One region of the Kitasatospora sp. NPDC048365 genome, then DNA from elsewhere that is predicted to be linked to it. Evidence: riboswitches for the same ligand, from Rfam matches in the RefSeq annotation. Region 1 holds a riboswitch; each other region holds the start of a gene.
What was found. Region 1 has a riboswitch for glycine ahead of gcvT (glycine cleavage system aminomethyltransferase GcvT). Riboswitches for the same ligand answer to the same signal wherever they lie in the genome.

Region 1 (10,220 bases):
GCTCTACCGGCCCGGTGGCTTCACCATGTGGAGTCCTTCTCTCGGTTCGGCCGGGCCTGGCTCGTCCGGGGTAACGCCAGGGCCTTGTTGTCAAGGGCGCTCGCCGAACACCACGCGCAGCAGGGTCCACCGCCGGCCGGAATGAAAGGCCGCCGTGCGCGATATACGTATACGTAATCCGGGCTGGCACCGAGCTCAGGGCGGGGCACATGTCACGCCGGCAAGGCGTGTTCGTCGGCGCGTCGGGCACGGCAGGGCATCGGCGTTCAAGGACGATGGACTCGCAGTTCCGGAGCTCAATGCGCCAGGTTGCAGATAGTAGAAACCGCGCGAAGGATTGAGGGCCGGGAAACCTCCTGTCCCGGAGAATTCGCGGTTGCGGCCGGCTCCGGACGGCAGGACGACACAAACACGTACTCGTGACAATGGAGTCGACATGTCTGATATTCCTCCGCCGATCACGCCGTATCTGGAGCGGGCCGCGCAGGAGTTGAGTGATGCGACGGATCCGCATCCGCGGATCTACGAGGTCCCGCCGGAGCAGGGGCGTGACATCCTGGCGGGCCTGCAGGCGGACCTGAGTGTGCCGCGGCCTGAGGTCGACGAGGAGTGGGTGGAGGTGGACGCGGGCGAGTGGGGCACCGTCCGTACTCGCATCATCCGCCCGAAGGGCGCCGCTGGCGCGTTGCCGGTGGTGTTCTACATCCACGGCGCGGGCTGGGTGTTCGGCGACGACAAGACCCACGACCGGCTGTTCCGGGAGCTCACGGTCGGGGCGGGCGCGGCGGGTGTCTTCCCGGTGTACGACCGGGCGCCGGAGGCGAAGTACCCGACCCAGGTCGAGCAGAACTACGCGGTCGGCCAGTGGGTCCTCAAGCACGGCGCGGAGCACGGCCTGGACACCTCCCGGATCGCCGTGACCGGCGAGTCGGTCGGCGGCTGCATGTCGACCGTGTTCGCGCTGATGAACAAGGAGCGCGGCGGGATCGACCTCAAGGCCCAGGTCCTGCTCTACCCGGTGACCAACGCGAACTTCGAGACCCCGTCCTACCACCAGTTCGCCGAGGGCTACTTCCTCACCCGTGACGGCATGAAGTGGTTCTGGGACGCCTACACCACCGACCCCGCCAAGCGCGCCGAGCACCACGCCTCGCCCCTGCAGTCGACCCTGGAACAGCTCAAGGGCCTGCCCACCACCCTCGTCATCACCGACGAGGCGGACGTGCTGCGCGACGAGGGCGAGCAGTACGCCAACAAGCTCCGCGAGGCCGGCGTCGACGTCACCTCCGTCCGCGTCCAGGCGATGGTCCACGACTTCATGCTCCTGGACAGCCTGCGCGACACCCGCGCCGCCAACATCGCCCGCAAACTCGCCATCGACGCCCTCCGAACAGCACTCCACGGCAGCTGACCCACGCAAGTCCGCACGCTGGAATCGCAGATGACGCCGGGTCCGGCAGGCATTCTTCTTGCCTCTCCGGCCCCGGCCGATCGCGCTCTGCGACGTACCCCAGCTGCGGCCCGGCCGGGCGGATCTGGTCAGTCCCTACACCCTGGAGATCAGCAGCGGGAGCTCTCCGGCCATGACCGGAGCGGACCGCAGCGCGACTTGGCACTACCGGAGAAACGGGGCGCCGGCAGCCTGGCCATGGTGTTCAAGCAGCTCGAGTCGGCCCAGGCCAGCTGGCGCGGTCCGCGGAGGCCACTTGGTCGCGCTGGTCCGCGCAGGTGCGAAGCTCGAAGACGGTGTTCTGGCCGAGCACGAGCAGCTCACGGCGGCCTGATATGCCAAACGGGCGAACCAAAGATCATGACGCTGCGGTCAGGAACCCCAAGGCTGTCGGGATGTTCTGCGACAGGTCGATGACGCTGTCCAGGACCAGTCGATCGCCGGCCCATGGAGCGAACGCTTCCCGCCCGGCGCTCGACCACCTCCTACGTCGGCTCGTGGAAGCTGTCGATCTCCCGTGACCGGCCTTCGAGTCGACGGCGATGCGCTGTCGGATCCGAGCACGCCACCTCGACGAACACCACCGGCACGCCGCGACGAGACGCCGGCGCCCGCTACTGCGCCCGCGCCTCCTCCACCGCGTTGGCCGCATCGACGATCACCGTCGGGCCCAGAGCCAGAAGCGGCAGCGCGACCGGGTGGTGCCGCCTGGGCCGCGGCTACAAGGAGCGTCGATAGAACGGAAGGAGCGTGACGACCGCCTCCTCACGGCCGGCACCGACCTCGACAAGGACCTCGGTGCCGGGCTCGGTGCGGTGCGCGCGCAGATAGGCCATAGCCACCGGGTGGCCAAGGGTCGGGGACATTTCGCCCGAGGTGATCTCGCCGATAGGTTCGCGGGTATGCCGATCGAGCACACGGTGGCCGCTACGGGGCACGGTGGGACCGGCGGTCGTCAGCCCCACCAGCGAACGGGAAGGAGTGACGCCCCGGCGGGCCCGAAGCGCCGTGTCCCCGACGAACGATGCGCGCTTGTCGAAGGCCACGACGTTGCCGAGGCCGGCTTCGAACGGAGTGACGCGTACGGTGAGCTCCCGGCCCTGGGCTGGTACCCCGGCCTCCAACCGCAGCATGTCCCTAGAGGCCAGACCACACGCCGCCAGCCCCTGCCCGGAGCCGACCAGCGTGAGGGCCCGCCACACGGAGGGCCCGCAGCCGGGGGAGCAGTAGATCTCAAAGCCGTCCTCACCGGTGCCGCCGGTGCGCGAGAGCAGGACGTCCATGCCCTGCAGACGGGCGCGGGAGATCGTGTGGCGCGGCAGCCTCGAAGTATCCACTTCCGCCACTTCATCGACGAGCGCGGCCGCCGCAGGACCATGGAGCGCCAGCAGCGCCCAGTCGTTCGTCGCGTCCTGGAGCGTGACCGCGAACCCGTCGACCCGGTCCCGAAGGACAGGACACACAACGACAGTGCTGCAGACGATCAGATACCTGCTCGCCTCGACGCGGTGAACCACGACGTCGTCGAGGATGCCGCCGCTCTCGTGAACCAGGACGGAATAGCGACTCTGTCCGACCGGTGTCCTCGACGGCTCCCCGACCAGCGCATGATCCAGGGCACGCCCGGCTTCCGGCCCAAAGACCTCAATCTTTCCCAGATGCGAGAGATCGAACAGACCCACCGCGGTCCGAACGGCATGGTGCTCGGCCAACTCGGAGCTGTAGCGAAGGGGCATCGACCATCCCGCGACATCGGCGAAGGCGGCGCCGAGTTCCCGATGGATGTCGTACAGGGGACTCTTCTTCGACATGGTTGTCCTCTCAGACACACACCAGCCGGCCAGCACTGCTGCGGCACGGTGTGCAGGCTGCTACAGAGAGCTCCACGCGCTGCGCCGCCCCGAACGGCACGTCCCCGCCGAAGCGGTGACGGCCGGAAAGGCGCGAGCGGGAACCAGGAACGGGGATCAGACGCCCGTTGTTGACCGGTGGATGATGCTGCGCGCTCGCGGGAATTCGGACACCGCAAGGCGGGGAAGAGAGAAGAAGGCCATCGGAGGCTCCTCGACGGGGCGGCACGCGCTACGGCGTGCGGTCGATTGGGCCTCCCCCTCTGTCATTGGCCTGAGAGCTTCACAGCGCGTCGCTACACGCTGCTTTCACCGTGGGCGAGGTACGTCACACGCACCTGCTTTCCAGAGCCCGCCTTCTTCTGCGCGGTGACGGTGCCTGAGAGTTTCCGGGGAGGATTTGCTCCTTCGGCGTCACGCTCCTGCGAGTGCAATCTCTCCCGCGCAGGATCATCGGCGGAGTATTCGATTGTTGTGCTGTTCAGGGCAAAGTATGCGAGTCAGGACGGGCCGTCAAGACTCGGTCCACCGATTGGTCATCGGCCCCTCAAGGCGCTCACCCGACAGCCGCGGCGCGGCGGGCGCCAGGCCTTGACTTCATCGGCAATCAGATCGGCTCGCCAGCGCCGCTGCAGGAGCGGGAATTGCGACGAGCAGCAGGAGGACCGAGACCAGGGAACCGGTGACTACCGGGCTGTACGGACTGTGGTCCTCGAGCCGTTCCAGCAGTAGAGCCCCGGGCCGACCGGCCACAACCTCTGGTTTGACAGCGTGACACCGTCGACCGGCCGCAGTGATCGCCTTCGGAGTCCTCCCGGCACTGCGCACGTCCGCCCTCGGGATCGCGCAGACCTTCCCGCCCGGCGGCGCGTGGTCCCTGCGGTGAGAGCTCCGAGCCTGCCGGGCATGGGCATGGGCGTGCTGTTCGTGCTGGCGGGCGCAGTCGAACGCGCAGAGACCCTGGCCCGGCTTCCCCGTTGCCGACGGTGCGTCAGGATGTCCATATGGCAGATGAAATGATTTCTTCGCGTGCTATAGCCGACGACCATCTCGACCGGCTGGCTGCGGCCGACCCGATGACCTCGGCCTGGCTGGGCCTGAACCGTGGTGACGACCGGCAGCCGGACCTTTCACCCGACGGCTTCGAGGCCCGCGCTGAGCTCGCCCGCCGCACTCTCGCCGTCCTCGACGCCGCTCCCGCTCCGGACGCTCCGGCTTCGGACGGTCGCGCCGAACAGGCCTGCGCCCGGCTGCTGAGAGAACGCCTCACCGCCGAACTCGCGATGCACGACACCGGCGAGAACTTCCGGCAGTTGCGCACGGTGGGCGCGCACGTCGACCAGGTGCGGACGATCTTCTCCTTCATGCCCACCGCCACCGATGAGGACTGGGCCGCGGTAGCCGGACGGCTGCGCAACCTTCCCGGCGCATTGGACGGCTACCGGGCCACTCTCACCGAGGGCATCTCCCGCGGTCTGCTCGCCGCACCCCGACAGGCCACCGGGATGGTCGGTCAGCTCACCGCGTGGACCGGTGAGGCCGGCGGGCAGCACGCGGCCACCGGCGCGGGCTGGTTCGCCGATTTCGTCGCCAGCGGCAGCGACCGGTTGCGCCCCGAGCTGGAGAGCGCTGCCCACCGGGCCACTGCCGCCGTCGCCGACTTCCGCGACTGGCTGCGCGACACCTACGTCCCCGCCGCGGCGGACACCCCGGACGCCGTTGGCCGCGAACGCTACCTGTGCGCCGCCCGCCACAACACCGGCGCCGCACTCGACCTGGACGAGGCCTACGCCTGGGCCTGGGACGAGTTCCACCGCACGCTCGGCGAGATGCGCATCGAGGCCGGCCGCCTCCTGCCGGGCGCCCCCCTCCTCGAGGCCATGCACCACCTGGAGCAGCACGGCCACGCAATCAAGGGCGGGGAGGCCATCCGGGACTGGCTGCAGCAGCTCATGGACGAAGCGATCACCGCCCTCGACGCCAGCCACTTCGACCTCTCCGGCCCGATCCGCAACGTCGAGTCGTGCATCGCACCCCCCGGCAGCGCCTCCGGACCCTACTACCAGGGCCCGAGCCTCGACTTCAGCCGCCCCGGACGCACCTTCATGCCCACCCTCGGCCAGGACACCTTCCCGACCTGGCAGCTCGTCAGCATCTGGTACCACGAAGGCGTCCCGGGCCACCACCTCCAGCTCGCCCAGTGGGTCGCGGTCGCCGACCGGCTCAGCCGCTACCAGGTCACCGCAGGCACGGTCAGCGCCAACATCGAGGGCTGGGCACTGTACGCCGAGCGCCTCATGGATGAACTGGGCTTCTACTCCGAGCCCGCGAACCGCCTCGGCTTCCTCGACGGGCAGATGCTGCGCACGATCCGCGTGATCGTCGACATCGGCATGCACCTCGAACTCGCCATCCCCGCCGACTCCGGCTTCCACCCCGGCGAGCGCTGGACGCCGGCCCTCGCCGCGGAGTTCATGGCCACGTACAACGGCAGCCCGGCGGCCCGCCGCGCCAGCGAGATCGACCGCTACCTCGGCTGGCCCGGCCAGGCCATCGGCTACAAGCTCGGCGAACGCGCCTGGCTCCAAGGCCGCGCGGCGGCGAAGCGCCGTCACGGTTCCGCGTTCGACCTGAAGGCCTGGCACATGAAGGCGCTCTCCCAGGGCTCGCTCGGCCTCGACGACTTGGTCGACAGCCTCGCGGTCCTGTAGACGCAGCCCGTCCCCCACCCCGAGCACCCGTACAGCGTTCCGGTCACCGCTCCGCCGCAGGGCCGGCTCAGCGCCACCGACACTGCTGTGTACGCGCTACATCAGGCCCAGGGCCTTCAGTAGCGTGTACACCCCAGCTGCGTGCGACCTCCGTCAGCTTGGTGACGGTGTTCGCGACCAGCTCGACGGTCTGCAGGCGGTCCTCGAGCTTGTCGTTCGGAGCGCTGCGGCGCTGCGCTTCGCGGTTCGCCGAGGCCTCGTTGTGCGTCGGACCTTCCGGTGCCGTCGGACGGCGAGGGTCTAGCGGACGCGCCGGGTGGTGACGAGCCGGCCGTCCTGGAGGCGGTGGTCGAGTTCGAGGCCGCTGTTGAGCATGACGAGGACGTCGAGGTGCCGGTCGGCGGGAACCGTCGCCACCCGGTGCTTGTCGCGGTCGATGCGGATGGTCTGGTTGCTCCGGCCGGGGCGGGCGATTTCGACCGGCCCGTCGGGCGTTCCTGGGACGAGCCGGGTCAGGGGGGTGGTGGCGGTGCCGCTGTCGATGAGCCGGTTGATCAGGTCGGCGGGGGTTCGGACGTATTCCAGGAGGTCCTGGATCTCGTACTCGCCGGCGCCGTACCGCTCGATCCATCCGTCGATGTGGTGTTGGGCGGTCCACTGTCGAAGCGCGTCGGAGCGGTGACCGAGGCGGTGGGCTTCGCGGCCCAGGAGGTGGGCGATGCGCCGGGAGGTGACGCCGGCGGAGAGCAGGGTCAGGGCCTGGTCGGTGTCGACGCCGTGGCGGATGTGCCAGGCGGTGTGGGTGTTGAGCCGGGGCGCGGTGGGGGAGAGGGCGGGGTTGGTGTTGACGAGGTTGGTCAGGGCGCCGATCGTCCAGCTCAGGGCGTGTCCGAAGGCGGTGCTGATGTTGCGTACGGCCTGGTCCAGCGCCCAGGCGGCGGGGACGTCGGGCTGCCAGGAGCGGGCGAGGTCGGGGATGGCGGCGCCGGAGATCCACTCGCGCAGCGCGGGCGCGATTGGAACGGTCATGGCCCTGCCCCAGGCCCCCTCCTTGTCCTTGAAGGCCCAGTGCGGGGTGACTTCGGGGCAGCGTTCGAGGAGGCGGTCGAAGACCCGGTGCTCGGTGAGGAAGTCCAGGGTTTCCTGCAGCGGCCACTCCGGCGGCTCGGCCAGAAACTCGTCGGTGTTCTCGTCGGCGTGCTGGTTGAGGTACACGGTCAGGTGCGCGGCGAGCCAATCCAGGTAGCGGGCGGATCCGAGGCTGGTTCCGGTGGCGGCCCAGCGGCCGGCCGGGGCGGGCTCGGTGCTCTCGAACGTCTCGGCGACGCGGTCCGCTAGCGCGTGCCACCGGCCGGCGGCTCGGGCGTTGCCGGTCCGGGTCAGGCCGAACAGCCCGTCCAGGGCGTCGAGAGGGTGGCCCTGCGGCTGGGCGGCACTGGCGTGCAGGTGCAGTACGAGCCAGACGAAGGAGGTGAAGTCCGCAGCGGTGCTGTCCGCCAGGGCGAAGATGCCGTCTGCGTCGTCGCGCAGGGTCTGCTCGGCCTCGGCGAGGGAGGCGAGCGCCTCTTCGGTCATCAGCGTGGAGGTGACGCGCAGCTGCTCCGGGTCGGGGTCGAGGTGCTCGAACTCGGCGGGCCGGGGCTCGAAGGGGCGGGTCAGGAAGATCCACCCCTCGCTCTCCCTGCCGGCGCGCCCGGCGCGCCCGATGGCGTTGAGGAGTTCGGCGGGCGACAGCGCGTGCTCGCCGTCGTAGGTGAGGGGGTCGCCGTCGACCTTGTGGTGGACGATGACGGTGCGCACAGGCAGGTTGACGCCGTCGGTGAGGGTGCTGGTGCAGGCGATCGCCAGGAGGTCGCCGCGGCGCAGCGCGCCTTCGACGGCGTGCAGGACGTCCTCGGGCAGGGCGCCGTGATGGTAGGCGGCGCCGTGCCGGACACAGCCGACCAGCGGGTGCTCCTCGCCGAGTGCTTCAGCAAGGTAGTCGGCCAGAGCGGCGGCCTGGGGTCGTTCGGGGAGGTTCTCGGCGATGGCGAGCGCGGCGTTACGAGCATCCCGGCGGGTGCCGACGACCATCAGGACGCTGCCAGCGTTGGTGAGGCTCGCGGCGCCAGCGGCGAAGACCTTGTAGTTGACGATCCCGTTCGGCAGGGCCTTGCGCCACTGGCGGGCGTTACGACCGCGGTAGCGCCGTGTGCCCACCTCGCCGGTGGTCAACCGTCTGATGGCGGAGGCGGCGGTCGGCCTGACAGCGAAGATGGCTTCCACCGGCACCGTGGCGATCACCTCCGAGGGGACTCCCGCTGTCGCCGGGCGCTCGGTCAGCTCGGCCTGGTCCTTCATGAGGTGCGGGTACATGAGGCCGTGAAGTCGGCGCGGGCCCCGCCAGGTGTCGGTGAAGTAGACCTCCCGCTCCGGGCGGGTCGGGTCGAGCCAGGAGGCGATGTCGCCCTTGTTGCCGACCGCCGCCGACAGCAGGATGAGGCGGATGTCGGTGCGGGCCTGCAGCAGCGCGAGCAGGCTCTCCAGCACGAAGCCGCGGTCGCCCTGGCCCAGGTGGTGGGCCTCGTCGACGACGACCAGGCCGACGTCCTCCAGCGCCCGTTCGGGATTGTTGCGGATCATGTGCATGAGCCGCTCGGGGGTGACGATCTCCACGTCCCCGCCGTCCGGCTCGGCGGCCGAGGCCCAAGTGCTCAGCGGGAACTCCGGCTGCTCCGCAGCCAGGCGCCGCCCCAGCACCCGCAGCCTGCCCCGCAGCGCGGTGCGCATCTCCCGCCCCAGGCTGCGCATCGGCGACACGTACACCACCCGACCGGGACGCTGCGCCAGGTGCGAGCAGATCACCAGCTGGGCCATCAGCGTCTTGCCCGCGCTGGTGGGCACGCTGATCAGGCTCCGCGACGTGGCCGGGTCGAGCGGGTTGCCCCGCTCCAACTGCAGAAGCTGGCGCTGAGGCGGCCACAGGGTCATCACCGGCGGCTCCGACATGGCGAAGCTGCGCGCCACCGCCGCGGGAGTACCCGAAGGCAGCAGCCGGTACAGGCTGCTGTCCGCCATCTCCCCGCTCAACTGGAGCAGGTGGGCGGCGACCCACCGCGCCAGACCGTCGCCGCGACCCGCCACCTCGGTCATCACATCCACCAGCAGCCGCTGCGCGGCCAGCAGGTCCCGCTCCTCGCCGGTCCCCAGGAACTGGTACAGGTGGAAGACCGCCTCCACGACGGCCTCCGCCGGCCCGTACATGGTCCGCGCCAGGGAGTCGCGGCGCATCACCCGCCGCACCCCGCGCAGCTGCCGCCGCCACACCCGCAGCGCCCGGCCCACCTCCGGCCGGTCGAAGCCGAGGAAGACGACACCGGCCTCCACCGCCAGGGTGCCGATATGCAGGCGGAGTTCACCGGTGATGTCGATCAGGCCGCGCACCTGCCGGTAGACGGCGGTGGCGTTCGGCTCCTGCTCGCAGCGCCGGTAGCCGGCCTGCGCGGCGAAGGCGATCTGGAGCCGTTCGGCCGCCGGGCGGCGCCGGTCGCCCACGGCGAGGTCCATCAGGTGCGCGCTGGCGGCGAACGCCCGACGCACGCGCACCTGGTCGTAGCCGGGTGTCTCCGGGTCCAGGGCGGCGAGGCCGTGCAGGTACCACGCGGTGGCGAGTGTCGCGTCGTCGATCTCGCGGTTGCCGCGGAACGCCGCGATCTCCAGCTCGGTCATCGCCGCGAGCAGGTCCTGCGCGCTGGGCAGCACACCGCCAGGCTGGTACTCGCCGAGCGCCGAGGCGAGTACCTCCGGGTCTAGAGTGCGCTCCACACGTACCCCCTCACGTCCTTCGCGAAGTTCTCGAGATCGTCGATCGCCACCACCAGGCCCTGCAGCGCACCCGGGTGGGTGTGGGTGGTGAAGTGGGTGTGCGAGAGGTCGAAGGCGGTGACGGGGGTGTCCGCGGCATTGAGCGCGATACTGACGCCGCCGTTGCCCGACTCCTTCCGCTCCACCCACTGCCGCGGCATCGAGCCGACGAAGATCCGCAGGTCGGGGGAGAGCGCCCGACCGCCCCACGAGAACTGACCCATGTAGCGGGAACCCTCGTTGTTGATCTGCTGCCACGCCTTGCGGATCGTGTCGGCCGGCGCGGCGCTCTTGCCGGTGAACTTCTTCATCTCCCACAGCCGGAAGACGAACCCCAGCTCACTGCCAGGAACGCGATGGATCACC
Region 2 (10,220 bases), on a different contig from region 1:
GATAGTGAATCAGCTGAAGTAACCATGCAGGGAGATACTTCAGTCTGTCAAATATCGTCGGGTGAAGCTTTGGCAAAGCGGCGGCCCCGGTCCGCGGGGAGCGGACCGGGGCCGGTGGCGGCGCGGATCAGGCCGGGCGAAGCGGCTCCGGCCGGACCGTGGCCGCGGCCACCGTCTCGGGGTGACCGTTGTGCAGCGGCGCCGGGTGCGACAGCGGGACGGTGCCCATCGGCGCGGGGTGCGCCTGGGTGGGCTGCTGGATGCCGAGCTGCTGCGCGGCGTGCTGCTGGACGCCGTTCGGCTGCGGCGCCCCGTGCTGCCGGGTGCCGGCCGACCGGCCGGAGGGACCGGCGGCGGGCTCGGCCGTCGAGTCGTGCACCTCGACCTGCTCGCGGCGCAGCTCCTCGTGGATCACCTCCTCCTCGGTGTACCGCTCCACCACCAGGCGCACCCGCTCGATCGGGGCCAGGTACTTGCGCACCACCGGCCGCTCCTCGCGCAGGGTCACCTCCTCCATCGCCTCGTCGATCTCCTGCTCGGTGAGCGACTCCCGCTCCTGCTCGGTGACCGGGACGCGTTCCACCCGCACCCGCTCGCGCACCACCGGCACCCGGCGCTCGACCGGCTCGGTGGTCACGTACTTGCGCAGCCGGGCGGTGCCCAGCTCGTGCCACTCGGTGGTGATCTCCAGGCGCTCCTCGCGGCAGGTGATCTCGATCGGGGCGGCGGGCGCGTCGCCGGTGGCCGCCGTCCGGGCGTGCGCCTGGGGCTGCGGCTGCGTCTGCGGGAGCTTGTGCTCGGCCGGCGCGGCGTAGGTCGGCGGCGGGGCGAGGGTGCGGTTCACGGCGGGCTGGGCGTGCTGCGCGGGCTGGGCGCCGGCCGCCTGGGCCGCCGCCGCGGCGGCGACCGGGGCGGTGGTGCCGAAGTCCCGGTCGACGGGCTTGTCCATGGACTTGTCGGCGGGCCGCTCCGCGGCGAGGGAGCCGTTGGCCGCGGTCGGCGGCACGGGCTGGCCGTTGCCGGTGTCCAGCCCGTAGTAGCGGTACAGCTGGAGCTCCTGGGCGGGGGAGAGGTGCTGCCCCACACCGAAGTCCGGGGATTCCTTGATCAGCGACTTGTCGTACGGGACGCGCAGCTCGTCCCCGGAGAATTCGCTGGTGGTCAGCGGGACGAAGGCGTCCCGGCCGAAGATTCCGGTGCGCACGGCGGCCCACTCGGGTTCGCCGGTCGCGTCGTCCAGATACACCTCGTCGACCGTGCCGATCTTGTCACCGTTCCGGTCGACCGCCTTGTGTCCGATCAGGTCGCGCGGATCGATATCGGTCTGCACGCTGTCCTCCAGTCCTGCTGCTCCTTGAGAATCCGTCAAAGGGGGGTGGTCGGAGGAGCTGGCCGACCACCACTTCACACGAAACGACATGTATCGGACACCGGCGAGCGGAGCTCAGCCGTCCGGGGCAGATCACAGGCCCGGACCGGTGATCGGGAACGTTCGCGCTGGTACCCTGGGCGGCGACCGCCGAGCCCGCTCGGGAGAGTCCCCGGCCCCGCGCGAGCGGGTGCGAAGGGGCGCCGAAGGAGCAACTCCTCCCCGGAATCTCTCAGGCATCCGTACCGAACGGGATCAGGTCACTCTGGAAAGCAGGGCAGGATCGCCGGCACAGGAGCCGGCGGCACCACCCTCACCGACGGTGCAAGTCGACGGGACGCCTCACGGCGCCGGCACGGCGAAGCTCTCAGGTACCGATGACAGAGGGGGAGGCCTGACGGGTTCGTCTGCTTTTCCGGCTCCCACGGCGTCCGGACCGGCATGCGTACCCCCGCCGGTCCGTGACCAGGAGGCCCCGACCCCCATGAACGCCAAGCCTTCCCTCACCGAGCTCGAGCAGGCCAGTCCCTTCCAGGGCCGCCACATCGGCCCCGACGCCGCCGCGCAGGACAAGATGCTGGCCCAGGTCGGCTACGGCTCCCTGGACGAGCTGTCCGACGCCGCCGTCCCCGCCGCCATCCGCAGCCTCACCGCGCTGGGCCTGCCGGCCGGCCGCTCCGAGGCCCAGGTGCTCGCCGAGCTGCGCGAGCTGGCCGGCCGCAACTCCGTGCTGACCTCCATGATCGGCCTGGGGTACTACGGCACCTTCACCCCGCCGGTGATCCTGCGCAACGTGCTGGAGAACCCGGCCTGGTACACCGCGTACACGCCGTACCAGCCGGAGATCTCGCAGGGCCGCCTGGAGGCGCTGCTCAACTTCCAGACCCTGGTCGCCGACCTGACCGGCCTGGACACCTCCGGCTCCTCGCTGCTGGACGAGGGCACCGCGGCCGCCGAGGCGATGGCGCTGGCCCGCCGCGTCACCAAGGTCAAGGGCGGCGTCTTCCTGGTCGACGCCGACTCGCTGCCGCAGACCATCGCGGTGATCGAGACCCGCGCCGAGCCGACCGGTGTCGAGGTGGTCGTCGCCGACCTGTCGAACGGCATCCCGGCGGAGGTCGCCGAGCGCGGCGTCTTCGGCGTGCTGGTGCAGTACCCGGGCGCCTCCGGTGCGGTCCGCGACCTCAAGCCACTGATCGACCGGGCCCACGAGCTGGGCGCGGTCGTCGCGGTCGCCGCCGACCTGCTGGCCCTGACCCTGCTGAAGTCCCCGGGCGAGCTGGGCGCCGACATCGCCTGCGGCACCTCGCAGCGCTTCGGCGTCCCGATGGGCTTCGGCGGCCCGCACGCCGGCTACCTCGCGGTCCGCGCCGCGTACGCCCGCAACCTGCCCGGCCGCCTGGTCGGCGTCTCGGTGGACGCGGACGGCCACCGCGCCTACCGCCTGGCCCTGCAGACCCGCGAGCAGCACATCCGCCGCGAGAAGGCCACCTCCAACATCTGCACCGCCCAGGTGCTGCTGGCCGTGATGGCCTCCATGTACGCCGTCTACCACGGCCCGGACGGCCTGGCGGACATCGCCCGCCGCACCCACCGCTACGCCGCGGCGCTCGCCGCCGGCCTGCGCGCGGGCGGCGTGGAGCCGGCGCACGAGTCGTTCTTCGACACCGTCACCGTGCGCGTCCCGGGCCGGGCCGCCGCCGTGGTCGCCGGCGCGCTCGCCGAGGGCGTCAACCTCTTCCAGGTCGACGAGGACACAGTCTCGATCTCCTGCGACGAGACCACCACCCGCGAGCACCTGGCCTCGGTCTTCGCCGCCTTCGGCGTCACCGCCGAGATCGCCGAGGACGCGGAGACCCTGCCGGAGGCGCTGCTGCGCTCCGACGAGTACCTGACCCACCCGGTCTTCCACAGCCACCGCTCCGAGACCGCCATGCTGCGCTACCTGCGCCGCCTGTCGGACCGCGACTACGCGCTGGACCGCGGCATGATCCCGCTGGGCTCCTGCACCATGAAGCTCAACGCGACCACCGAGATGGAGCCGGTGACCTGGCCGGAGTTCGGCCAGCTGCACCCCTTCGCCCCGGTCGACCAGGCGGCGGGCTACCTCACCCTGATCCGCGAGCTGGAGCAGCAGCTGGTCGAGGTGACCGGCTACGACGCGGTCTCCATCCAGCCGAACGCCGGCTCCCAGGGCGAGCTGGCCGGCCTGCTGGCCGTCCGCGCCTACCACCTGGCCAACGGCGACACCCAGCGCGACGTCTGCCTGATCCCGTCCTCCGCGCACGGCACCAACGCGGCCTCCGCCGCGATGGCCGGCATGCGGGTCGTCGTGGTGAAGACCCTGGTCGACGGCGACGTGGACGTCGAGGACCTGAAGGCCAAGATCGAGCAGCACCGCGACCAGCTCTCGGTGCTGATGGTCACCTACCCGTCCACCCACGGCGTGTACGAGACCGAGATCACCGAGATCTGCGCCATGGTGCACGAGGCCGGCGGCCAGGTGTACGTCGACGGCGCCAACCTGAACGCCCTGGTCGGCCTCGCCAAGCCGGGCAAGTTCGGCGCGGACGTCTCGCACCTGAACCTGCACAAGACCTTCTGCATCCCGCACGGCGGTGGCGGCCCGGGCGTCGGCCCGGTCGCGGTCCGCGCGCACCTCGCGCCGTACCTGCCCAACCACCCGCTGCAGGCGGAGGCCGGCCCGGCCACCGGTGTCGGCCCGATCTCGGCCGCCCCGTGGGGCTCGGCCGCGATCCTGCCGATCTCCTGGGCGTACGTGCGCCTGATGGGCGGCGAGGGCCTCAAGCGCGCCACCCAGGTCGCGGTGCTGAACGCCAACTACATCGCCAAGCGCCTGGCCCCGCACTTCCCGGTGCTCTACACCGGCCCCGGCGGCCTGGTCGCGCACGAGTGCATCATCGACCTGCGCCCGCTCACCAAGGAGACGGGCGTGACGGTGGACGACATCGCCAAGCGCCTGATCGACTACGGCTTCCACGCGCCGACCATGTCGTTCCCGGTGGCCGGCACGCTGATGATCGAGCCGACCGAGTCCGAGGACCTGCACGAGATCGACCGCTTCTGCGACACCATGATCGCGATCCGCGCGGAGATCGAGAAGGTCGGCACGGGCGCCTGGCCGAAGGACGACAACCCGCTGGCCAACGCCCCGCACACGGCGGCGACGCTGACCGGTGAGTGGGAGCACGCCTACTCGCGCCACGAGGCGGTCTTCCCGGCCGGCGTGAACCCGGCGGACAAGTACTGGCCGCCGGTGCGCCGCATCGACGGTGCGTACGGCGACCGCAACCTGGTCTGCTCGTGCCCGCCGCTGGACGAGTACGACGCCTGAGGGTGAAACCGAAGGGGTGCGGGGCCGGCGGCCCCGCACCCCTTCGGTGTTCCCTACGCCAGGGCGAGCGGTCGTCGAGGCGCGATGACGCTGCCGTCGGGCAGCAGCTCGCCGGTGTCCTCGAAGATCAGGACGCCGTTGCAGAGCAGGCTCCACCCCTGGTCGGGGTGGGAGGCGGCCACGGCGGCCGCCTCACGGTCGGGGGACTCCGCCGAAGGACACTCGGGTCGGTGCTGGCACATCGTCGTACCTCGCTCGGTTCGCCGTCCGGTTCGGGTGTGAACCGGCTCCACGGTGGGTAGGACAGTGCCCCCTCCGCCGCTGGTTCCCAGTGTCGGCATACCGAGGCCCGAGCGCAGCCATTTGGTGACATGCGCCACAGATGAGGGCCCGAGATCACCCGGCCGGATGGCTACTTGTCGAAGTCGCGCACAGCTGGGCCATCCCGCTCTGGCCCGTTCGGGTCATGCCCGGATGGCCCGAACCGGTGGGCTCCAGCCGGGCGAGCAACTCGGCCGCCGGATAGACCTGGTGCGCGGTCACCCCGAGCGGCGCCGGGGCGAGCGGGATCAGCAGGTCCTCGCCCGGCGTGCTGCCGTGCAGCCACAGGGCGGTCGCGTAGTGCCCGGGCATCGACAGCAGCCGCGGCTGCAGGCGGGTGTGCCCGCCCTGGACCAGCTGCCAGGCCTGGCGCAGCGCCCGCACCGTGGAGTCCAGGTAGGGCCCGGCGGTGAAGTGCGAGAAGGCGTGCCCCTCGGCGGTCTCCACCACCTCGGCCGCGGCCAGCACCTCGCCCGGCCCGTCCGGCCCCAGCCCGTCGCGCCCCAGCGACTCGCGCACCGGCCCGTCCGCCGCCGGATCGGCGGCCTTGGCGGTGTGCCGCACCAGGAACCGCCATCCGGTGCGGCGCGCGCCGGCCAGCCGGCCGTCCGGGCCGTCCAGGACGTACACCGCCAGCGGGTGCGCCGGCAGCAGTGGGCCGGGGCTGTGGCGCAGGACGGCGGCGGCCGGCTGGCGCAGCGCGTCCTGGGAACCGAGCGCGGCGTGGACCGCGCGCAGTGCGCTGGGCGGTGGCTGAAGCATGTGCAAGGTCATGTGGAGTCGCCTCTCCGTGCGAGATCGGCGTGCGAGTGCGGCATACCGGCGGGGCGTCGGTGTGAAGGGGGACCTGGGCCGTGTCCGGTTGGGCATGATCGCCGGGCGGGGCGCGGGCGGGCCGTCCGAGGGTTGGAGAACGGCTGGAGTCCGGCCGGAGCGCAGTGCGAATTCTACTCGAACAGGTGCGCAGGGTGACCTTCTTATCACGTTCGGTGGTGCCCGGCAAGTCGATCTGTCACTGAAAGATCGTCAGAAAGCTTGCACCGCTACTGCGTTCGGGCGGTCTGGCTAGGGATCTTCGCGGTGGGCATGATGACTTGCACGTTCGACCGAGGGGGAGGAGCACACCCGTGGGCGAGAAGGTCGTCGCGACCCGGGCGGAGCTGTCCGACCGGCAGCTCTACCGCCGCAAGCTGCAGCTGTGCCTGGACGTGCTGGAGCGGATGCTGCGCGAGGAACGGTTCGACCGCCCGAAGGCGATGATCGGACTGGAGATCGAGCTCAACCTCGCCGACGAGCAGGGTATGCCCGTGCTCGGCAACGCGCAGGTGCTGGGATCGATCGCCTCGTCGGACTTCCAGACCGAACTGGGCCAGTTCAACATCGAGGTCAACATCGCGCCGCGCCGGCTCGGCGGGCACGTCCTGGAGGAGCTGCGGGAGGAGATCGACACCTGCCTGCGCTACGCCGACCGCAAGGCCGCCGAGGTCGGCGCGCGGATCGTCATGGTGGGCATCCTGCCGACCCTGGACCTGGACCACACCGGCATCGACGCGATGAGCCGCAACGACCGGTACACCCTGCTCAGCGACCAGATCCTGGCCGCCCGCGGGGAGGACATCGCGCTCGACATCCAGGGCGTGGAGCACCTGGCGGTGGAGTCGGTGTCGATGGTCGCCGAGGCCGCCGCGACCTCCCTGCAGCTGCACCTGCAGGTCACCCCCGAGCGCTTCGCCTCGGTGTGGAACGCCGCCCAGGCGATCTGCGGCGTGCAGCTGGCGCTCGGCGCCAACGCGCCCTTCCTGTTCGGGCGGGAGCTCTGGCGCGAAACGCGCCCCGTGCTCTTCCAGCAAGCCTGTGACACCCGTTCGGCGGAGCTCAAGGCGCAGGGCGTGCGCCCCATCACCTGGTTCGGGGAGCGCTGGGTCGACTCCGCACACGATCTGTTCGCGGAGAACCTCAAGTACTTCCCGGCGCTGCTGCCGATCTGCGACGACGAGGACCCGGCGAAGGTCTACGCCTCCGGCGGCGTCCCGCGGCTCGGCGAGATGCGGCTGCACAACGGCACCATCTACCGGTGGAACCGCCCGGTGTACGACGTCGCCGACGGCGTCCCGCACCTGCGGGTGGAGAACCGCTGCCTGCCGGCCGGCCCGACGGTCGCCGACACCCTCGCCAACGCCGCCTTCTACTACGGGCTGGTCCGGGTGCTGGCCGAGCAGCCCCGGCCGATCTGGACCAGGCTGCCCTTCGAGAAGGCCGACGAGAACTTCCAGGCCGGCGCCCGGTACGGCATCGACGCCGTCCAGTACTGGCCGCGCGGCGGGCGGGGCGGACGCGGCCAGCTCACCCCGGTCGCCACCACCGAGCTGGTGCTGAACGACCTGCTGCCGCTCGCCCACCAGGGCCTGGACGAGTGGGGCGTGGAGCCCGCCGACCGCGACCGTTACCTCGGCATCATCGAGCAGCGCTGCCTGCGCCGCACCAACGGCGCCGCCTGGCAGGCCGCCACCGTGCACCGGCTGCGGGAGAACTACGGGATGGACCCGCAGGCCGCGATCGCCGCGATGACCCGCCGGTACGCCGAGTACATGCGCACCGGGGAGCCGGTGCACACCTGGCCGGTGGGGTGAGCCCCGCGCCCCGGGGCGCTGTGGTTGGATGATCGTTCCGGCGGCCGGGCACCCGGCCACCGGCCGACCCAGCGTCCCGGAGGCCACAGGTGACGACCGCTTCGACCGAGCCCTCCGCCCGGCCGCTGACCCGCCGGCTGCTGGGCGCCGAACTGCTGATCGTCCTCGGACTGTCGCTCGGCGCCAGCGGCGTCGCCGCGCTGATCAGCTTCGCCGGGTCGCTCACCGAACCGCTCGCCCTCGGCAAGCAGGTCGCCAGCCTCAACGCCTCCCGGGCCCCCGGCCGGCCCTGGCTGGACCTCGCCTGGCAGCTGTACTACATCGGCCGCGGCCTGATGCCGGTGGTGCTGGTCGGCTACCTGCTGATCCGCGAGGGCAGCTCGCTCAGGAACGCCCTCGGCTTCGACCTGACCCGCAAGCTCTCCGACCTCGGCCGCGGCGCGCTGGTCGCCGCCGGGATCGGCGGCTCCGGGCTGCTGCTCTACCTGGCCGCGCAGGCCGGCGGTGCCAACCTGACCGTCGCCCCCTCCGGCCTGCCCGAGGTGTGGTGGCGGATCCCGGTGCTGCTGCTCTCCGCCTGGCAGAACGCGGTGCTGGAGGAGGTGGTGGTCCTCGGCTACCTGTTGCGGCGGCTCCAGCAGCTCGGCTGGGGCTGGCCCGCCGCGCTGGTCGCCAGTTCCGTGCTGCGCGGCTCGTACCACCTGTACCAGGGTGTCGGCGGGCTGGTCGGCAACATGGTGATGGGCGTGGTCTTCTGCCTGCTGTACCGGCGCTGGGGGCGGGTGATGCCGCTGGTCGCCGCGCACGGGCTGATCGACACTGTCGCCTTCGTCGGGTACGCGTTGCTGGCCGGGCACGTCAGCTGGCTGCCCACGCCCTGAGCAGCGTGCTTCGGGGGGTGCCGCTACGGCGTGCTGTGCAGGGTGCCGTCCAGCACGGTGACCGCGTGGCCGGAGAGCAGGACGCGGTCGCCGAGCAGCCGGCACGCCACCAGGCCGCCGCGGACCGACGCCTGGTAGCCGGTCAGCTCGGTGCGGCCCAGGCGCTCCGCCCAGAACGGGGCGAGCGCGGTGTGCGAGCTGCCGGTCACCGGGTCCTCCGGGATGCCGACCGACGGGGCGAAGTTGCGCGACACGAAGTCGTAGCCGCCGCCCGCCGGGTCGTCCGCCCGGGCGGTGACCACCACGCCCCGCAGCGGCAGCAGCGCGAGCGCGCCCAGGTCCGGGGCGAGCGCCCGCACCGCGTGCTCGCTCGCCAGCACCACCAGCAGCTCGCCGAGCCCGGGGACCGCGTACGCCTCGGTGACCGGCCGGCCCAGCGCCTCGGCCAGGCCCGCCGGCGGCTCGGCGGCTACGGCGCCGTTGGCGGGGAAGTCCAGGGTGATCGAACCGTCCGGCTCGGTCCGGGCCCGCAGTTCGCCGCTCCGGGTGGCGAACCGCACCTGCCCGTCCGACCCGTCGAGCAGGCCGTCGCCGCGCAGCGCGTGCACCGTGGCCAGCGTGGCGTGGCCGCACAGGTCCACCTCCTCGGTGGGGGTGAACCAGCGCAGCGCCCACGCGCCCGGCTCGCCGGACGGGCGGGCGAAGGCGGTCTCCGGCAGGTTCATCTCCGCCGCGACCCGGCGCAGCCAGCGCTCCTGCGGCCACTCGGGCCCGTCCAGCAGGCAGACGGCGGCCGGGTTGCCGGCGAACGGGCGGTCGGTGAAGGCGTCGATGATCCGGAGGCGCATGCTTCGAATCTAACGCCCGGGCCCACCGGGCCGTCAGCCCACCCGGCACAAGCGGCCCGCGGCGGGCGGGCGGCGCAGCAGCCGGTCGACGTGCCACCTGAGCAACCCCTGCCCCGGGTCGACGGGCACCAGCAGCCGGTCGCGGCGCAGCAGCGAGTTGCGCACCAGCCGTGGCGGGATGCAGTCGTCGACCCAGGCGAACGGCCGCCCGGCGGCGTACCGCAGGATCGGCGCCCACTTGCGGGCCGAGAACAGCTCCATCAGCGGCACCCGCGGATCGCCGGGCTGCGGCACGTACCCGGTGAAGCGGACCACCGGCAGCTGCGGCAGGCCGAGCAGCGGCGCGACGTGCGCGTTCGCCTGCTCCTCCCAGGTGGTCGCCCACACCAGCTCGTAGCCGTCCGCGAGTTCGCGCAGCCAGTCGCCGTGCCGGCCGGAGAGCAGGACGGTGTAGCCGAGCAGGCTGTGGCTGTCGAAGTCGGCGTCCGGATGCGGACAGACCGGGTTCAGCACCCCGTCGATGTCGAGGAACAGCAGTGGTTTGGGCATGCGGTCTCCCCCGGAAGACGACCTTGTCATCTGGTCCGACGATTCTGCGGCGGAGACGGTTGCCCTCTGTCACCCGGAAGTGACGGATTCCGCTTCCGGTACGGGGGTCGGGGCGGCCGGGGCCTGTGGGGTCTCCGGGGTCTCCGGGACGGCACGGGTCAGGCGCCGCACCTCGGGAGCCGCCAGCACCGCCGCCGAAAGGGCGAGGATCACCGCGGTGCACGCCCACAGCGCGCCGGTCAGACCGAGCGCGTCGGCCGCCGGACC
Region 3 (10,220 bases), on a different contig from region 1:
TGTCGGCGCGGATCCGCTCGACGTCGAGGTCGGCCCGGTCGACGTCGACGGTGCGGGGAGAGTTGTTCTCCAGGCCGAGCAGGACGGCCTTGGGGGTGCCGTGGCCGTGGCCGGTGGCGCCGAGCGAGCCGAACAGCTCGGCGCGCAGCGTGGCGACGTCGGCGATCAGGCCTTCGGACTTGAGGCGGCGGGCGAACATCCGGGCCGCACGCATCGGGCCGACGGTGTGCGACGACGAGGGGCCGATGCCGATGGAGAAGAGGTCGAAGACGCTGATGGCCACGGAGGGACGTCCTTGTCTGGTCTCGTGGGGTAAACAGAGGGCGGTGACATGGGACGGGGCACCGCGCGCACTGTCCAGTGTGCGCGGTGCCCCGGAAAACCACGGGTGCCGGCCCGGTGAGGCCGGTCACCCGGTGCGGCTTACAGCTCGGGGTAGAGCGGGTGCTTCGCGGCCAGGGCGGTGACCCGGGCCTTGAGGGCGGCGGCCTTGGTCTCGTCGAAGCCCGGGAGGAGGGTCTCGGCGATGACGTCGGCGACCTCGCGGAAGTCCTCGGCGTCGAAGCCGCGGGTGGCGAGGGCCGGGGTGCCGATGCGCAGGCCGGAGGTGACCATCGGCGGGCGCGGGTCGTTCGGGACGGCGTTGCGGTTGACCGTGATGCCGACCTCGTGCAGGCGGTCCTCGGCGTCCTGGCCGTTGAGCTCGCTGTTGCGCAGGTCGACCAGGACCAGGTGCACGTCGGTGCCGCCGGACAGGACGGTGGCGCCGGCGGCGGCCACGTCGTCCTGCAGGAGGCGCTCGGCGAGCAGCTTGGCGCCCTCCAGGGTGCGCTGCTGGCGCTCCTTGAACTCCTCCGAGGCGGCGACCTTGAAGGCCACGGCCTTGGCGGCGATCACGTGCTCCAGCGGGCCGCCCTGCTGGCCGGGGAAGACCGCAGAGTTGATCTTCTTGGCCCACTGCTCCTTGCACAGGATGACGCCGCCGCGCGGGCCGCCCAGGGTCTTGTGCGTGGTGGTGGTGACCACATCGGCGTACGGCACCGGGGAGGGGTGCAGGCCGGCGGCGACCAGGCCGGCGAAGTGCGCCATGTCGACCATGAGGAGGGCGCCGACCTCGTCCGCGATGCGGCGGAACTCGGCGAAGTCCAGCTGGCGCGGGTAGGCGGACCAGCCGGCGATGATCAGCTTGGGCTGGTGCTCCTTGGCGAGGCGCTCGACCTCGGCCATGTCGACCTGGCCGGTCTTCTCGTCGACGTGGTACGCGGCCACGTTGTAGAGCTTGCCGGAGAAGTTGATCTTCATGCCGTGGGTCAGGTGACCGCCGTGGGCCAGGTTGAGGCCCAGGATGGTGTCGCCCGGCTGGATCAGCGCGAACATGGCGGCGGCGTTGGCCTGCGCGCCGGAGTGCGGCTGGACGTTGGCATGCTCGGCGCCGAACAGCTCCTTGATGCGGTCGATCGCGATCTGCTCGACCACGTCGACGTGCTCGCAGCCGCCGTAGTAGCGGCGGCCGGGGTAGCCCTCGGCGTACTTGTTGGTCAGGACCGAGCCCTGGGCCTCCATGACCGCCACCGGGGCGAAGTTCTCGGAGGCGATCATTTCGAGGGTGGTCTGCTGGCGGTGCAGCTCGGCGTCGACCGCGGCGGCGATCTCCGGGTCGAGCGCGTGCAGGGACTGGTTGAGAACCGTCATGAGGTGGATCTCCCCGTGGAGCGGGTGGGCGGAGGCGGGGCGGCCGCCGCGCTGCGGCCGCCCCCGGGACACGAGTCGGGTCAGCCGCCGATGAAGGCGGTGTACTCCTCGGCGCTGAGCAGCTTGTCGGTGGCCTCGACGCGGACCTTGAACAGCCAGGCGCCCTCGAAGGCCTCCGCGTTCACCAGCGCCGGGTCGTCGATGACGGCCTGGTTGACCTCGGTGACCTCGCCGGTGGCGGGGGAGAACAGGTCGCTGACCGACTTGGTGGACTCGAGCTCGCCACAGGTCTCACCCGCGGTGACGGTGTCACCGACCTCCGGGAGCTGGACGTACACGATGTCGCCGAGGGCGTCGGCGGCGTGGGCGGTGATGCCGACGGTCGCGACGGCGCCCACCTCAGCGGTGGTCAGCCACTCGTGCTCCTCGGTGTACTGCAGGTGCGTGGGGTTGCTCATGACGTCATTCTCCAGGATCGCAAGAGGGTAGGGCGGAGCCGTCCGCTGAGCGGACCGGGCAGTGAAGGGGGGAGGAAGCTCAGCGGGCGCGCTTGTAGAACGGCAGCGCCACGACCTCGACCGGCTCGTGCTTGCCGCGCACGTCCACCGCGACCGCGGTGCCCGGCTCGGCGTGCGCGGCGTCCACGTACGCGATGGCGATCGGCTTGCCCAGGGTGGGGGAGGGCGAGCCGGAGGTGATGGTGCCGATCGGGGTGCCGTCGGCGGCGACCACGGTGTACTCGGCGCGCGGGACGCGCTTGCCGTCCGACACCAGGCCGACCAGCTTGCGCGGCGGGTTGGCCTCGGCCTGGGCGGCGGCGGCCTCCAGCGCCTTGCGGCCGACGAACTCGCCGCCGTTGGTGGTCTTGTCGAAGCGGACGACCCGGCCGAGGCCCGCGTCGAACGGGGTCAGCTCGGTGGTCAGCTCGTGGCCGTACAGCGGCATGCCGGCCTCCAGGCGCAGCGTGTCGCGGCAGGACAGGCCGCACGGCACCAGGCCCTTGTCGGCGCCGGCCTCGGTGAGGGCGGTCCACAGGTGCGCGGCGTCGGCCGGGGCGCAGAAGATCTCGAAGCCGTCCTCGCCGGTGTAGCCGGTGCGGGCCAGCCAGACGTCCTTGCCGGCCACGGTGGCGGGCAGCAGGGCGTAGTACTTGAGGCCGGGCAGGTCGGCGTCGGTGACCGAGCCGAGGATGCCGTTGGCCTCCGGGCCCTGGACGGCGATCAGCGCGTAGGCGTCGCGGTCGTCGCGGACCTGGACGTCGAAGCCCTCGGTGCGGGCGGTCAGCGCGTCCAGCACCACCTGGGCGTTGGAGGCGTTGGCGACCACCATGTACTCGTTCTCGGCGGTCCGGTAGACGATCAGGTCGTCCAGGATGCCGCCGTCCTCGCGGCAGATCATGGTGTAGCGGGCGCGCAGCACGCCGAGCGCCGAGATGAAGCCGACCAGCGCGTGGTCCAGGAACTCGCCGGCCTGCGGGCCGGAGACGGTGATCTCGCCCATGTGCGAGAGGTCGAAGAGACCGGCCTTGGTGCGGACCGCGAGGTGCTCCTCGCGCTCGCTGCCGTAGCGCAGCGGCATGTCCCAGCCGGCGAAGTCGGTCATGGTGGCACCGAGCGAGCGGTGAAGCGCGTCGAGCGCGGTGAGGCGGAGGGACATGACGGCAGAGCTCCTTGGCTGCATATGGGCATGCGGGGGTGGAGTCTCCCCGTCTGTCGTCACAACCTGAGAGCTTCACCGCATCCAAGGATGGCGGCTTGCACCGTGGGTGGGCGCACGGCGCGGCCGTGTCCACTTTCCAGATGTGCCTCGCCCGTGCGGTATGGGTGCCTGAGAGATTCCGGGGAGGACTTGCTCCTTCGGCGCCGGTCGCGCCCCCGACAGGGGCGTTCCGGCTCTCCCGCGCGGGTTCGAGCGGCCAGTATGAAGTTCGGCGCGCACATCATGGCATGCCCGGCGCCCGGTAGGGGAGTGCACCCCGGCGGATACGCTTCTCACAGCAGTGGATCTGAAGGGGTGGACCGATGGATTTCCCGGTGGGTGAGGCTCCGCAGGGCGGCGCGTGGCCGGCCAACGAGCTGGAGCAGGTGCTCACCGCGGCGCTCGGCGATCCGGGGGCGACGCCCCGGGTGATCGAGGTGCTGGGCCGCAGCCAGGTGTGGATCCCGCTGCCGGCGGGCGCGGACCCGCAGGGCGAGTCGCTGGACCTGCCGACCATCGAGCTGGCCGGTGCGCCGTACGTCCCGGTGTTCTCCTCGCAGGAGGTGTTCCTGCGGCACGCGCCCGGCATGGCCTTCGCGGTCGCCCCGATGTGGGAGTTCGCCCGCGGACTGCCGCTGGGCATCGGGATCGCGGTCAACCCGGAGGCCCCGGTGGGCATCCCGGTGCCGCCGGAGGGCGTGGGCGAGCTGCGCCGCGGCCCGCAGGGCGACCGCTGGGCGGCCGAGGGGATCCAGGAGGGGGCCCGGGTGGCGCTCAAGGAGCCCGATCCGCACCAGGAGCCGTTCGCCTTCCTGGCCGCCGTGACCACCGAACTCGCCGCACTTCCGGGCGTGCTGACGGCGCGTCGGGCGCTGGCCCGGGTGGAGGGCGAGCCGACCCTGCTGTACGTCGGCGTCCAGCTGGACCCGGCGCTGCCGGCCGACCCCGCGGAGGTCAACCAGGCGCTCGGCCGGGCACTGGGAACCGCCGCCCCGGCCTGGCGCGTCAACCTGGTGCTGTTGGACCTGGTCGCGGACCCGGTGGTCGAGTGGCTGCTGACCCGGGTGCAGCCGTTCTACGTCCGGCCGTGACGGGGCGGCGGCGGTGACCGGCCAGTAGGGGGACGGCGGCATGACGAGTGTCCGGCCCGCCCCATAGGGTTGGCCCGACACCGCAGGGCGGACGGAAGAGGGCGACGTGACGGGAGCAGCCGGCGACCCGGGCGCGATCGAGCGCGCCCTCAGAGAGGTCGCACCGGAGCGCTGGGCGGCGTACGAGACGCTGCTGCGGGCGCTCGCCGAGGGCAGGGTCTGGATGCTGCTCTGGCACGGCACGCCCGGCAGCCCGGACGCCCAGTACGGGAACATGGAGATCGGCGGGATGGGGTACGCCCCGTGCGTCACCTCGCCCGAGCAGCTGGCGGCCAGCGGCTGGTCGCGCGGCCACGAGGTGATCTCCGGCCTGGAGATCGCGAACGCGCTGTACCGCACCCGCTGGGGCCTGTGGCTGGACCCGCACCGCCCGGGCGGCGGCGTCGGCATCCCCTGGGCGGACCTGCGCCGGGTCGCGGTCGGCCTGGACCGGCTGCCGGCCGGCCCGCTGCGGATCTCCGAGCCCCAGCTGCCGGCCCCGGCGTTCTACGCGGTGCTGCAGCAGCAGGCGGGCGAGGTCCGCCCGCTGCGCTCGCTGCGGGTGGCCTGGGTGCAGCCGGCCCTGGGCGAGCCCTACCTGGCGGTCGGGCTGGACCTGTACGACACCTCGCCGCCGTCGATCGAGGCGGCCCGGGCCCTGGTGCTGCGCGCGGCCGCGCAGGCGCCGGACGTGCCGGCGGTGTCCACCGTGATGCTGGCGGACGAGTTCGACCCGGTCGCGATGTGGATGTGGGCGCACGGGCGCCCGGTGTTCGACCGGGGCGCGCAGTACGGCGGCGCGCCGGGCCAGGCCGGGCCCCCGCAGTCGTACGCCGGTTTCGGTTACTCAGCGCCACCGCAGCAGGCGCCCGCCCCGGGCTGGCCGCAGCAGCCGTGGCCGGGTTATCCGGGCCGCTGAAAAACCTTCGTACACCCCCGCATTGACCTTTTGTCAGGTCGGCGGGGGTTTCTGCTGTCCGGGCTGCCACCTGGCACTATTCCGCCACTGGCGAGGTCTCGTCAGCGTGCGTCTTGACGGACATGTAACACGTATGTGAAGAGCGATATACCGCGGCAACGATCGTGCATGCCGACAGATCACGGTTGGGCATCTCTCCTCGATGGGGGCTGGCGCCCGGTGCTCGCCATGACAGAGAGTGCTGCGCAACCCGCCTGTTGCGCACATCGCACGAACTTCTGCACCGCCGCTAGGTGTTCGGCACCACCGCAATCCGCACAGCACTGCACCGCACCCGTTGCAACCGCTGCGACTCCGTGGGCCGGCCACCGTCGGCGAGGGGAACGAACTGACTCATGACCACACCCACCGAGACCATCGGCGCCGAAGCCGAGCCGGTCGCCGCCGCGGCCAAGCAGATCGAGGGCCGCTCGCTCGGCCGGATCGCCTGGACCCGCTTCAAGCGTGACAAGGCCGCCCTCGCCGGCGGCGTGGTGGTGATCCTGCTGGTGCTGCTCGCGGTGCTGGCCAAGCCGATCGAGGCCGTCTTCGGGCTCGACCCGAACAAGTTCAACCAGGACCTGCTGGACGCCAACCTCGGCGGCATCCCGGTCGGCGACTTCGGCGGGATGAGCTGGAGCCACCCGCTCGGCATCGACGTCCAGTACGGACGCGACATCATGACCCGCATCATCGAGGGCTCCTGGGTGTCGCTGCTGGTCGCCTTCTGCGCCACCGTGCTCTCCAACGTGATCGGCACCGCGCTCGGCATCATCGCCGGCTACTACGGCGGCCGGGTCGACACCGTGATCAGCCGGCTGATGGACATGTTCCTGGCCTTCCCGCTGCTGCTCTTCGCGATCGCCATCTCGGCCTCGCTCAAGGACGGCGCCTTCGGCCTGCACGGCACGCCGCTGCACATCGCGGTGCTGATCTTCGTGATCGGCTTCTTCAACTGGCCGTACATCGGCCGGATCGTCCGCGGCCAGACCCTCTCGCTGCGCGAGCGCGAGTTCGTCTTCGCGGCCCGCAGCTTGGGCGCCCGGACGCCGTTCATCCTGTTCCGGGAGCTGCTCCCGAACCTGGTCGGCCCGATCCTGGTCTACTCGACCCTGCTGATCCCGACCAACATCCTCTTCGAGGCCGGCCTGAGCTTCCTCGGCGTCGGCGTCGAGCCGCCGCAGGCCTCATGGGGCGGCATGCTCGCGGACGCGATCGTGTACTACCAGGTGGACCCGCAGTTCATGCTCGTCCCCGGCCTGGCGATCTTCGTCACGGTGCTCGCCTTCAACCTGCTGGGCGACGGGCTGCGAGACGCCCTCGACCCCAAGAACAACTGACCTCGGGTCAGGTATCCACCGCCACCCTCGCTCCTAACGTCAAGGGGTTGATCTCTCCCATGCGCAGGTCCCGTATCACCGCGCTGACCGCGCTCGCCGCGGCCACCGCTCTGGCCCTCACCGGCTGCTCGAGCAGCAAGGGCGGCAGCGGCGACTCCGGCGGCACCAAGGCCTCCGGTGCCAACGCGGCCACCAAGGCGGTCGTGAACGTCTCGGACAAGAAGGGCGGCACGGTTGTCTACGAGCACTCCGACGTGCCGGACTCCTTCGACCCGGGCAACACGTACTACGCGTACATGTACAACTTCTCGCGCCTGTACGGCCGCCCGCTGACCACCTTCCAGCCGGCCGCCGGCGAGGAGGGCAACAAGCTCGTCCCGGACCTGGCCGAGTCGTTGGGCAAGGTCAGCGCCGACGGTCTGACCTGGACCTACAAGCTGCGTGCGGGCCTGAAGTACGACGACGGCTCCGCGATCACTTCCAAGGACGTCAAGTACGCGGTCGAGCGCTCCAACTTCGCGCCCGACGTGCTGTCCAACGGCCCGACCTACTTCCACGACCTCCTGGTGGACAACCCGGAGCCGTACCAGGGCCCGTACAAGGACAAGACCGGCGACCTGAAGTCGATCGAGACCCCGGACGACACCACCATCGTCTTCCACCTGAAGCAGCCGTTCGCGGACTTCGACTACCTGGTCTCCGCCCCGCAGACCGTGCCGGTCCCGCAGGCCAAGGACACCGGTGCGGACTACGTGAAGCACATCGTGTCCTCCGGCAGCTACAAGTTCGCGAGCTACGAGGACGGCAAGGAGGTCAACCTCGTCCCGAACACCAACTGGGACGCCAAGACCGACCCGATCCGCAAGCAGCTCGCCGACAAGATCCAGGTCAAGCTGAAGATCGCGCAGGCGACCATCGACCAGGACCTGCTGGCCGGCAACGCCCAGGTCGACCTGGCCGGCAAGGGTGTCGACCCGCAGACCCAGGCCAAGATCCTGCTCGACCCGAAGCTCAAGGAGTCGACCGACAACGCCTACGGCGGCCGTCTGGTCTACACCGCGATCAACACCAAGGTCGCGCCGTTCGACAACATCGAGTGCCGCAAGGCCGTCCAGTACGCGATCGACAAGGTCTCGGTGCAGACCGCGATCGGCGGCCCGATCCGCGGTGACATCGCCTCCACCGTGCTGCCCCCGGACATCCCGGGCCACCAGGACTTCAACCTCTACGAGACCGCCGGCAACAAGGGCGACGAGGCCAAGGCCAAGGAGGCCCTGAAGGCCTGCGGCAAGCCGGAGGGCTTCACGACCAACATCATGGCCCGTCAGGACCGCTCGACCGAGGTCGCCTCGGCCACCGCGATCCAGGCGGCCCTGAAGAAGGTCGGCATCACCGTCGAGATCCAGCAGTTCCCGCAGGGCAAGTACTTCTCGGACTTCGCCGGTGTCCCGGCGTACACCCAGGAGCACAACACCGGTCTGATCATGATGCAGTGGGGCGCCGACTGGCCGACCGGCTACGGCTTCCTGCAGCAGGTCGTCGACGGTGACGCCATCAAGAAGTCCGGCAACACCAACCTCTCGCAGCTGAACGACCCCGCGATCAACAAGCTGCTGGACGACGCGATCACCAACCCGGACCGGGCCGCCCGCGAGAAGATCTACGGCGACATCGACAAGAAGACCATGGAGGCCGCGGTCATCGTCCCGCTGACCTACTACAAGGTCTTCCTCTACCGCCCGGCCGGCGCCAGCAACCTGGGCTCCACCCCCGCCTTCTCGGGTCAGTACGACTACCTGAACATCGGTCTCACCAAGTAACTCCTGGCTCCAGACCCTGGCTCCACACCCCTGAAGGCAGGTGAAGGCAGCGGCGCCCGCCGCCGACCCGGACACCCCGGGCGGAGGCGGGCCGCCGCGGCCGCACAACTATGCTCGCCTACATCATCCGAAGGATCGCCGCAGCCGTCCTGCTGCTGCTGGTGGTCAGCGCGATCACCTTCGCGATCTTCTTCGTGCTCCCGGCCCTGGCCGGTGAGACCACCGACCAGCTGGCCGCCCAGTACGTCGGCAAGAACCCGAGCCCCGAGGCGATCGCCGCGGTCAAGCAGAACCTCGGCTTCGACCAGCCGCTCTACGTCCAGTACGGGCGTTTTCTCAAGGGCCTGGTCAGCGGCGCCGAGTACCAGTTCGGCCCGGACCCGGTCACCTGCAACGTCCCCTGCTTCGGGTACTCGTTCAAGAACCACGTCGAGGTCTGGCCGGAGATCTCCTCCCGGATCCCGGTGACCTTCTCGCTGGCCATTGGCGCGGCTTTCATCTGGCTGCTCTCCGGTGTCGCCACCGGTGTGGTCTCGGCCCTGCGGCCGCGCTCGTTCTTCGACCGCGCCTCGATGGGCATCGCCCTGGCCGGCGTCTCCGCCCCGATCTTCTTCACCGGCCTGCTGGTGCAGTGGCTGTTCCACTACAAGTGGGTGGTCTTCGACAACATCGAGTACGTCGAGTTCGCCGAGGACCCGTTCGCCTGGGCCGGCCACCTGATGCTCGCCTGGATCTCGCTGGCCTTCCTGTACTCCGCGCTCTACGCCCGGCTCACCCGCGCCGGAATGCTGGAGACGATGAGCGAGGACTACATCCGCACCGCCCGGGCCAAGGGCCTGGACGAGAAGAAGGTCGTGGTCCGGCACGGTCTGCGCGCCGCGCTGACCCCGATCATCACCATCTTCGGCATGGACCTCGGCCTGCTGCTCGGCGGCGCCCTGATCACCGAGCAGGTCTTCTCGCTCAAGGGCATCGGCGCCTACGCCGTCCAGGCCATCGGCGAGAACGACCTCCCCAAGGTCCTCGGCGTCACCCTGGTCGCCGCCTTCTTCATCGTCATCTGCAACCTCCTGGTTGACCTCCTGTACGCCGCTGTCGACCCCCGCGTGAGGCTGTCATGATCGAGCCCGAGAAGCCGTCCTCCGGGGCCTTCCTCTCCGTCCGCGACCTGCGGATCCACTTCGACACCGACGACGGCCTGGTCCGCTCGGTGGACGGGGTCAGCTTCGACCTGGAGCGCGGGAAGACCCTCGGCATCGTCGGCGAGTCCGGCTCCGGCAAGTCGGTGACCTCGCTCGGCATCATGGGCCTGCACAACTCGCGGCGGGCCCGGATCACCGGCGAGATCTGGCTCGACGGCGAGGAGCTGATCGCGGCCGGCCCCGAGCGGGTGCGCAAGCTGCGCGGCCGCGAGATGTCGATGATCTTCCAGGACCCGCTGACCGCGATGCACCCGTACTACACGGTCGGTCAGCAGATCGTGGAGGCCTACCGGGTGCACCACCCGGAGGTCAAGAAGAAGGACGCCCGCAAGCGCGCGGTCGAGATGCTCGACCGGGTCGGCATCCCGCAGCCGGACCGC

Region 2: it holds a riboswitch for glycine, as region 1 does, so the genes downstream of both, gcvP (aminomethyl-transferring glycine dehydrogenase) here and gcvT (glycine cleavage system aminomethyltransferase GcvT) in region 1, are expected to answer to the same signal.
Region 3: it holds a riboswitch for glycine, as region 1 does, so the genes downstream of both, gcvT (glycine cleavage system aminomethyltransferase GcvT) here and gcvT (glycine cleavage system aminomethyltransferase GcvT) in region 1, are expected to answer to the same signal.

The regions. Positions count from the first base shown of each region.
Region 1 covers NZ_JBICYJ010000018.1:22,629-32,848, reverse strand. The annotation lists gene ACGFX4_RS19640 (alpha/beta hydrolase) at 437-1,411, shown strand; gene gcvT (glycine cleavage system aminomethyltransferase GcvT) at 2,170-3,261, opposite strand; glycine riboswitch at 3,658-3,753, opposite strand; gene ACGFX4_RS19630 (DUF885 domain-containing protein) at 4,317-6,011, shown strand; gene ACGFX4_RS19625 (DEAD/DEAH box helicase) at 6,312-9,815, opposite strand; gene ACGFX4_RS19620 (hypothetical protein) at 9,800-10,220, opposite strand, start outside.
Region 2 covers NZ_JBICYJ010000024.1:105,706-115,925, reverse strand. The annotation lists gene ACGFX4_RS24185 (PRC and DUF2382 domain-containing protein) at 128-1,330, opposite strand; glycine riboswitch at 1,521-1,627, shown strand; gene gcvP (aminomethyl-transferring glycine dehydrogenase) at 1,854-4,724, shown strand; gene ACGFX4_RS24175 (DUF5999 family protein) at 4,778-4,966, opposite strand; gene ACGFX4_RS24170 (hypothetical protein) at 5,121-5,807, opposite strand; gene ACGFX4_RS24165 (glutamate--cysteine ligase) at 6,173-7,675, shown strand; gene ACGFX4_RS24160 (CPBP family intramembrane glutamic endopeptidase) at 7,765-8,556, shown strand; gene ACGFX4_RS24155 (PhzF family phenazine biosynthesis protein) at 8,580-9,404, opposite strand; gene ACGFX4_RS24150 (HAD domain-containing protein) at 9,438-9,953, opposite strand; gene ACGFX4_RS24145 (MFS transporter) at 10,023-10,220, opposite strand, start outside.
Region 3 covers NZ_JBICYJ010000001.1:350,282-360,501, forward strand. The annotation lists gene ACGFX4_RS01555 (L-serine ammonia-lyase) at 1-283, opposite strand, end outside; gene glyA (serine hydroxymethyltransferase) at 424-1,692, opposite strand; gene gcvH (glycine cleavage system protein GcvH) at 1,773-2,150, opposite strand; gene gcvT (glycine cleavage system aminomethyltransferase GcvT) at 2,230-3,348, opposite strand; glycine riboswitch at 3,498-3,602, opposite strand; gene ACGFX4_RS01575 (enhanced serine sensitivity protein SseB) at 3,714-4,481, shown strand; gene ACGFX4_RS01580 (enhanced serine sensitivity protein SseB C-terminal domain-containing protein) at 4,588-5,439, shown strand; gene ACGFX4_RS01585 (ABC transporter permease) at 5,835-6,818, shown strand; gene ACGFX4_RS01590 (ABC transporter substrate-binding protein) at 6,878-8,638, shown strand; gene ACGFX4_RS01595 (ABC transporter permease) at 8,749-9,759, shown strand; gene ACGFX4_RS01600 (ABC transporter ATP-binding protein) at 9,756-10,220, shown strand, end outside.